2 regions of the Corynebacterium sp. NPDC104732 genome follow, and region 1 is predicted to be linked to the other one. Evidence: predicted binding sites of a transcription regulator. Region 1 holds the regulator's gene; the other holds the start of a gene.
What was found. Region 1 encodes LexA, which represses DNA repair genes until DNA is damaged. Its sites were predicted from a motif close to CGAACANNTGTTCG; they were not measured.

Region 1 (4,414 bases):
CATGGGAGGGTCAACAAACTGCAGCTGGCGACCGGCGGGCGAATCGATGAGGTATCGCACGGGGATAGGGCCGGGGACGTCAACAATCTCGTAGGGAAGCCCCTGCAGCGAGAGCATGCGGATGAATTGACTGACCTCGGGAGCTGGGACCAGCACGCGGGTATCCTGGCCTGCGCAGTAGAGCATTTGGGCCACATTGACCCCGCCGCCTGCTGGTACCACGGCTACTTCGGACAGGGCGTTGGTGTGCTCCCAGGACAGTTCCTCGGACAGCCGTGAGGTGCGGAACAGCTCGGGCGTGGTTGCGACGTTAAGGATCATGATGCGATAACTACCTGGATCTCGCGTTCGCGCAGGGCTTCGACGATGGATTCTGGGGCGTCCGCATCAGTGACTACCACGTCGATGTCGTCGATCCCGGCGAAGCTCACCAGGTAGTCATTGCCGAGCTTGGTGGAGTCACACAGCACGACCACCTTCTGAGCATTGGTGATCATGGCGCGCTTCACCGCGGCCTCCTGGGAATCGGCGGTGGACAGACCGTGGTCCAGGGTGAGAGCATTGGTGCCGATGAACGCGACTTCCGCACGCATCAGGGCCAAGGTGCGTAGTGCGGTATCGCCGACTACCGCCTGGGTGATAGCGCGGACCGTGCCTCCCAGCAGCTGTACCTCGTCTAGTCCGGCGTTAGCCAAGCTCAGTGCGATAGACAGGCAGTTGGTAACGATGGACCAGTGGTGCGCCTGTGGATCTTCAGCCAACATATCTGCCAATGCCGCGACCGTTGTGCCAGCATCGAGGAAAATACCACCGTGCCGATCTGGAAGGAACTCCAGCGCCCCTCGAGCAATAGCGCTTTTGGCGCCAGAGGCGGACTTTGAACGCGTGTCAAGGGTGAACTCGGTGGTGAGGAAGCTTTGGGTGGCTACTGCACCACCGTGGACGCGGTGGATGATTCCTTCGTGAGCGAGTACGGCGAGGTCGCGTCGTACCGTCTCGGCGGTGACATCGAAACGTTGCGCCAGGTCGGTGACATTGACGCGGCCTTCAATAGCGGTGAGGGACGCAATCTGGCGGCGGCGTTCTTCTGCGTACATTCATACTCCTAGGGATAAAGCAGCGGTGTACCACACTAAAACGTGACCCCAGCATTCGGTTATAACTGGAGTCACTGTTGTTGCAGAGTATCTGAATAAATCCAGTCCAGTATCCCACAAAGTTGGTGTCCGATCGGGCAAAGCAAACAAAATGTGTCGCAAAAGCTACCGAAACTACCCCCGATTTGGGAAGAGGAAAGTTTTGTAATGGAAACAATGCCTGGTTGTGGTTACCCCATAGCAGGCCCCTAGCTACAACTTGCGCAGGACGGAGACCACCTTTCCCATGATTTCCGCATGCTCGGCAGGGATTGGGGAGAAGGCATCGTTGTGGGGAAGGAGCCAGACACCAGTGGAGTCTGAGTGGAACTCTTTGACCGTTGCCTCGCCGTCGATCATGGCTGCAACAAATTCACCCTCCTCTGCAACTGGTTGGGAACGGACAACAACCCAGTCTCCGTTGAGGATGCCTGCATCTCGCATGGATTCGCCGACCACTTGCAGCATAAACAGCTCGCCGTCGCCAACAATGTCGGCGGGCAGCGGGTAGTACTCCTCGATGTTCTGCTCGGCAAGAATGGGATTGCCGGCGGCAATGCTGCCCACAACCGGGATGAAGTTGGTAGCTACCGCCTCCGAAGGGGCCGGGGTTTCCACTTGCTTCTTTCGCCCAGGCTTTGGACCGGCCTTTGACTTAGTGACCTCCGGTAGGTGGCGGACATCTACCGCGCGTGGCTTGTTGGGGTCTCGGCGCAAGAAGCCTTTTTCCTCAAGCTGGCGTAGCTGATATGCCACAGAGGAGGTGGACTGCAGATCTACGGCGTCGCCAATCTCGCGAATGCTCGGAGGGTAGCCCCGAAGTACCACGGCATCGCGGATAACTTCTAGGATTCGTCGCTGGCGTTCGGTGAGCTTCGGCTGTGGCGAATTTTTCTTAGCTGGTGACATGGTAAGTCCCTTATGGTGCTTGTTCGAAAATTAACTTAGGAACGGACGTTGGTGTTTTCGAATAATGGTAGTGGCTGTGTTGTTGCCAAACACAGTACCAGCTAAAACACGTGGTGTCATATTAATTTTCGAGTGTTGAGAAAAATTTCTTTCGAAAATGTGGGCCAACGCTAGACATTCGAAAATGATCGTGCTACAAATCGAACATAGCAACGAATTTCGAACATGTGGGCTATGAAAATGCTTCGAGGGAGGGCTGCCGTGTCGGCACGATCTCCTAGAGTGCACAACCAGTCCACTAAGAAAGGAAGGTAGACCCGATGACCACCGTCAGCACTCCACGCTCTTACGCTCACAACAGCTTCGCGTCTCACGCGGTAGTACCTCCTGCGGCAACCTGGAATGGGGGAGATTCCCGGTTTACAGCGAGCCATACTCGCGTTGTTCAAGGGCGCGTGCTACCGCCACAGGGAGTGACTAGCACTCGGCGCAGCGCTTCCCCGCGTCGGTTTGCTCTTGGGCAGCTAGCAATGGGCGCGGTCTTAGGGCTCACCGCTGTGATTGGAATGCTGGCGGTAGATCCGGCTGATGACGTAGTAACGCCAGCCACGGGCACCACGCACTTCGCTTCCATGAATGTGAAGTAAGGGCACTAGAATCAGAAACGTTCCCGCCACGACTATTGCCCGGAGCGTACCTGATCCTATGTACTGTCCTTTTTGCCATCACACGACATCCCGCGTGATTGATTCCCGCGTCATCGATGGCGGCGCCGCAATTCGGCGTAGAAGAGAATGCTCTCAATGCGAGGGCCGGTTCACCACCGTAGAAAAGGCGGTGCTCTTGGTTGTTAAGCGAAACGGTGTGACGGAACCGTTTAGTCGTGAAAAAGTCATCACTGGTGTGAGACGAGCATGCCAGGGACGCGACGTGTCCGACGATGCCCTTAAGCGACTAGCTCAAGAAGTAGAAGAGTCGGTACGCAGCCACGGCAGCAGTCAAATCAACGCTAACGACATTGGCCTAGCCATCTTGGAACCGCTCCGAGAACTGGACGAGGTGGCCTACCTGCGCTTCGCCTCGGTGTATAAGTCCTTCGAAAGCGCAGACGATTTTGAGTCCGAAATTCGTCTCATGCGTCGTCGAGCCCGAAACGCTTAGCTCCCGCTACCGTAACTTAGCGATCGCCTTCTCGATCCGGCGCACCGACACCGAATGCGCGGTTCCCAGTTGCTGAGCGAACAAGCTAACCCGCAACTCCTGCAGCTGCCAATTAATATCCTTGACTGCAGCAGTCTTTTCCCTGCCTCGAGGCAAACTACGGAGCTTCTGCTTCAGCAAGTCCTGGCAGGCAGTGACTTCATCCTGCAGATCCGCATCCCGGTCGGGATCCCTGTCCATCGCATCCAGACGAATAAGCATCGCTCGCAGATACCGGGGCAAGTGACGCAGATGGTCCATCCCATGAATGCTAATGGCGTGCTGCGGCAGCAAGAACGCTAGCTGCTCTCGCATGTCGTCGATAGCCTCGCCAGTCCACTGGTCTAGCTCATCTTTTACCGCCAAATAATCCACCAGCGCCGGTGCCAGCGTGACCACTGTCGCACGGACTTTTCCGGGCACGTCCGGCTTGATCTTCGTTACCAGGTCAGCAAAAGCCTCCGGTGAACGAACGGGGCCGCCGTGGGCCAGCAGCAGATCGCGCACCGCCGCAACCTTTGCGTCCTCCAACAGGCCGGTCATTTTCCCGTGCGGATAGTGCTCTACTCCCACGCGTTGTTTCAGTGGCAGACCATTGAGCATGTTCTTGCCTGGCGTCGGAATCTCCTTGAGCAGTAAAGCAAGGGTGGCGGTGAGCATCGCAGCGTCGGCTTCCGCCTGGGTTGGTAGCGCATGCACGGCAACGCCATCCGAGCTCACCACTAAGGCAGGGTAGGCCACAATGTCCTGACCATCGACCTTAGTCACTACCTCTGTAGGGAGGCTCCCAAGAGCGTCGTTATCCCACGTCAACGCGGTGTCGCTCACTTGCTTTCCACGTCGTACCGCCTTGTTGACGGAGGCCTTAACTTTCTCCGTACTACGGCTCTTGAGCGCCGCCAAAGATTTGTCGGAGTCGACGATCTTCCCGCGTCGGTCAATCGCAGCGTAGGTGATACGCAGGTGCGGTTGGAGTTTGTCTAATGCGAAATCGCTCGGATCAATTCCTGCCGCCCCAAATCCTCGCAAGACCGTGGCGAGTTGCTGCAGCAGATCCCCAAAGTGAGGCTTGAGCTCCGGAAGGGCCCGCGCCGCGAAATCCGGCGCGGGGATAACGGTTCGGCGCAGTGGTTTAGGCAGACTGCGGATTAATTCCGTGACCAGTTCGT
Region 2 (4,414 bases), 170 kb from region 1:
AGGTAAATCCACCACGATCGAGTCACTGGGAATGAAGCTGATCAAGGAGGGCCACAAGGTAGCGGTCTTGGCTATCGACCCCTCTTCCACAAAGACTCGTGGCTCCATCCTGGGTGATAAAACCCGGATGGCAAAGCTGTCCGCCGAGGACAATGCGTTCATTCGTCCGTCGCCGTCCGCCGGCACCCTTGGAGGTGTGGCGAAGGCGACGCGGGAATCTATGGTGGTGTTCGAGGCCGCGGGATTTGACATCATCATCGTGGAGACCGTTGGTGTGGGCCAGTCCGAGGTGGCGGTGTCTCAGATGGTGGATGTGTTCTGTTTCCTTGCGCTCGCGGGCGCGGGAGACCAGCTCCAGGGCATTAAGAAGGGCGTGCTGGAGATGGCTGAGATCGTGGCCATCAATAAGGCCGACGGGCCGAACCTGAAACAGGCGAAGCGAGCTGCCCGCGAGCTGGCGGCTGCGATGCGGATGGTGCGTCCCGAGGATTCCTTGTGGCACCCACCAACAATCACCATGTCAGCTGTGGAGCATGAAGGGCTCGAGGAGTTCTGGGGTCACGTTCAGGAGCACCACAAGGTGATGCGTGAGTCCGGTCAGTTTGAGCATCGTCGCCGGGAACAACAGGTGGGTTGGATGTGGTCGATGGTGCATGAGACCTTGTTGCAGCGTCTCAACACTAACCCGGATGTGGTGGCAGCCCGTGAATCCGTGGAAACGCAACTACGGCACGGCGAGATTACTCCTACGCTGGCTGCGGAGGAGATCTTGCGTGCCTTTGATGGAGCTACTGGCGACTAGGCTGCTTGGGCGCAGTGCTGGCAGGTAGTTCCTGGTGGTGCCGCGCCGAAGAGTCGCATCATCTGTCCTGGGTTAAACCAGGTGTGGGGGCTGATATTGATGCGCGGTGTTCTGTGCGGGTCGATGTGTTTCGGGGGCCGCCACAGCAGGTGGCCTGTTTTGGAACAGTAGGTCCACCACTTGTCGGGGTCTTCCTGAGCATCGTCGGTGTTTCGGTGGGTGGCGTGTCCGATGAAGGTGAGATTGTCGCCGGCTGACCGTCCGCCGTACCGCCAGGCGCAAATGTGGTGGATTTCGCACATGGCTGCCGGCAGGTGAGAGCCCGGCGTCATGTCACCACCTTGGGCTGCGACGAGTCCGAGGTAGGCGTGGAGGTCTGCAGTTCGTTTGAATTTCCCGAGTTCGATCAGGTTGCCGGTGCCTTCTTCTAGGAGGGCAAGAAAGGCGTTTTTGTCAGCTCCGAGCCTAATCAGGTCGGGGATTGGCAGGAGAGTGCCTACGTCTGTCGCAACGGGCCCTGCAGCGTGGACGAGCTGTTCGATAGACATGGTGGCGACGACTGTCGAGCATCCTCTGGTGGGAGTCATAGCTCCACCCGGCCCCAGGGCGCATTTGAGTGCTGCGACAAGCGCGTCGTGACGGCGTTGCCCGGCGAAGCGGTCATCGTGGTCTTTTTCTCCAGCCGGGAGCAGGTCACCGGGGCCAGCGTAGTCAGCGAACAGCCTGCTCAGCAGGGCGTGGAGCTCCGGTGTTGCAGTGACGTAGAGGCTAGACATCAGGTCAGCGCCCTGGCGGGACAGTGTGGCGTCGCGAAGCTTGCGGCGGTTGTCGTCGGCTGGTTCAGAATCCGCGGCGAGTCCTTGAAGGATTTTTTGGCCAGCCGACCGGAGGTCGTCCGGAGCAAGCTCGGTGGCGAACCCTGCCATCATGGCTTCGACATGGGCGCGGACCTCGGCGGTGATGTCGTCGGGCAACGCCGCCATTGTCTTGGATATTTCTACAGCGGATTCGACGCCGAACAGCCCTTCACGCATTCCTTGTGCAGTATGCGGGTGCGCGGCCGGGGAGGTGTCGGGACTACCGAGAAACGGTGGCTTTTCAAAGACGTCCTCAGCGATGCGTAGGTAATTCCGTAGTTCGGCTCGGGAGAACCTCCCGACATGCCTGAGTTTGTTTGACCCTCCTGCCGTCCTCGGAAAAACCTCGCGTTCGTTGACTAGCTCCCGGAGGGCGTACAGGGTAGTAAGTTGGGCGAGTCGCTCTAGTTCGCGCGTAAGATCGAGAATCTGCCACAACTGTTCAGCATCCATGGCATGATGTTCGAGCACGTCAAAGGCTGCCCGTTGCGCCGCTATCGCGTCCACGAAGCCTTGCTTGACCTGCTCTAATGTGTTCATGGCCCCATTATAAAAATTGGGCCGGACACAACCGGAAGAAAACTAGCACACCTGTTCGAATGAAGTTTAAGTACAATGGGCACCATCTGCACCCAATAACAAAGGAGTTCAATCATGGCTGACCACGGCCCCAACCCTTATGTCCTGGATATCGAAAAGGCAACCACGGATAACGAGAATTTCCGTGACACCCTCTGGACCGGCAAGCACCTGCAGATGACTGTCATGAGCATCCCTGCCGGTGGCGAGATTGGCGCTGAAGTCCACGATGATCACGACCAGTTCCTCCGCGTCGAGGCTGGTAAGGGTCATGTGATGATCGGCGCCGACGAAAACAACCTCGACATTGATCAGGTCGTGGAGGACGACTGGGCTATCTTTGTCCCGGCCGGCAAGTGGCACAACGTGGTCAACGAAGGCGACGAGCCACTGAAGGTCTACTCAATCTACGCCGCCCCGGATCACCTCCCAGGCACCGTCCACGCCACCAAGGAGGACGCGGACAACGATCCGAACGAGCAGCACTAGGCTTATCGACGCAGTACCATCCCCATCTCTGTGACCTGCGGGTCAGTGGTGGGGATTTGCCGTGTTACAGAGAAACCGAACCTCTCATAGAGCCGCTGCGATCCCGGGGTGGTCGCTTCCAAGTAGACCAGCCCTGTAGCGCGCTCTAATCCGTGCCTGAGCAGCCTCGAACCGACACCTTTGCCCTGAGCTGCGGGAGAGACCGCCAGTGCGTAGAGATACCAGTGCGGTTCGGTGGGGTGGTAGGACATGGAGCGGGCGTCGCGAAGCAGCATGCGATAAGCGTCGCCACCATACATCGCGACGTAGCTAGGGAAGTGGAACCAGTGGTCGTCGTTTGGGAGATTCCAGCAAGCGGCGCCAACGAGTGTCGTGCCATCGAAGCACAGGTCCACGACGCCCTCGGGAACAAACTCCACTGCCAACTGGCGCTCGAAGATAGGGGCCATGTCTCCGGCGCGGTTTACCGGACCACATCCTTGAAAGTAGCTCCGAAATGCCGCATCGTCCGCGAATACCTCTGCCATCAACCGCGCAACGTGAGGAATATCCGAACGCTCAGCTTCACGAATCATAACCGCAGGCTACCACGGGTGCGGGCGGTAATCCTTTAGAAAGCAGCCGTAGAGGTCGACGCCATGTTCGCCTTGCACGATCGGATCGTACACGCGGGCGGCGCCATCTACCAGATCAAGTGGGGCGTGAAATCCTTCCCGCGCGAGGCGTTCTTTCACGGTGTGTGGGCGCTCGTCGGTGATCCAGCCGGTATCCACCGCCGTCATGAGGATGCCGTGTTCAAAGAGTTCCCCCGCTGCCGTGCGCGTGAGCATGTTGAGCGCTGCTTTGGACATGTTGGTGTGCGGGTGTCCTGGGCCTTTGTATCCCCGCCCGAACACTCCCTCCATCGCGGACACATTCACGATGTATTTTCGCCGGGCCGTGGCGGCCTCCAGCGCGGGGCGCAGCTCGTTCACGAGGATGAACGGGGCGGTCTGGTTGCACAGCTGCACCTCCAGCAGCTCAAGCGCATCCACATCGCCAACGACGGCCGACCAGGAGTTGGCGCTACCCAGATCTGGGATGAGGCCACCGGCGTCCACAGCGGTACCGTCGGCAATGCGCTCCAATGACGCTGCGCCACCTGACAGTGCCGCTAGCGCCAGCTCCTGGGCATGCGCGGTGCTCGTCCCGCCAGTGAGGGCAGCCGGGTGCAGTGCGGCGGTATCGCCTATGGACAACACCTTGACCTCGCTAGCCGGGCCTTCCAGTGGTGCGGATTCAGCTGCGACCAAGCCGGAATACGCGCCAGGTGAGCGCCGCACCGTTTGCGCGGCATTGTTAATGAGGATGTCAAGAGGCCCCGCCGCGACCACCGACGCCGCAAACTCACTCACAGCGACGGGGTTTCGCAGGTCAATGCCTACGATGTGGAGCCTGTCCAGCCAGTCTGCACTGTCACCGACCGCTGCGAACCGACGGGCCGCATCGCGCGGGAAACGGGTGGTGATGGTGAGGTCGGCGCCGTCGCGAAGCAGCTTGAGCGCAATATACATCCCGATCTTCGCCCGCCCGCCGGTGAGCACCGCCCGCCGGCCTGTGAGGTCTACCCGGGCGTCTCTGCGGGCCCGGTTGTCCGCTGCGCAGTCGGGGCACAGTTGGTGATGAAACGAATCGACCAGCGTGTACG

Region 2: a site for LexA is predicted at 2,244-2,257, ahead of ACZ6ZO_RS00475 (HNH endonuclease signature motif containing protein). Genes of this name have one in related genera too.

The regions. Positions count from the first base shown of each region.
Region 1 covers NZ_JBVJNS010000001.1:263,513-267,926, reverse strand. Annotated here, with positions in the region: gene ACZ6ZO_RS01300 (carbohydrate kinase family protein) at 1-321, opposite strand, end outside; gene ACZ6ZO_RS01295 (DeoR/GlpR family DNA-binding transcription regulator) at 318-1,097, opposite strand; gene lexA (transcriptional repressor LexA) at 1,350-2,045, opposite strand; gene ACZ6ZO_RS01285 (hypothetical protein) at 2,366-2,692, shown strand; gene nrdR (transcriptional regulator NrdR) at 2,751-3,206, shown strand; gene hrpA (ATP-dependent RNA helicase HrpA) at 3,213-4,414, opposite strand, start outside.
Region 2 covers NZ_JBVJNS010000001.1:96,660-101,073, reverse strand. Annotated here, with positions in the region: gene meaB (methylmalonyl Co-A mutase-associated GTPase MeaB) at 1-802, shown strand, start outside; gene ACZ6ZO_RS00475 (HNH endonuclease signature motif containing protein) at 799-2,199, opposite strand; gene ACZ6ZO_RS00470 (cupin domain-containing protein) at 2,314-2,727, shown strand; gene ACZ6ZO_RS00465 (GNAT family N-acetyltransferase) at 2,730-3,302, opposite strand; gene ACZ6ZO_RS00460 (SDR family NAD(P)-dependent oxidoreductase) at 3,312-4,414, opposite strand, start outside.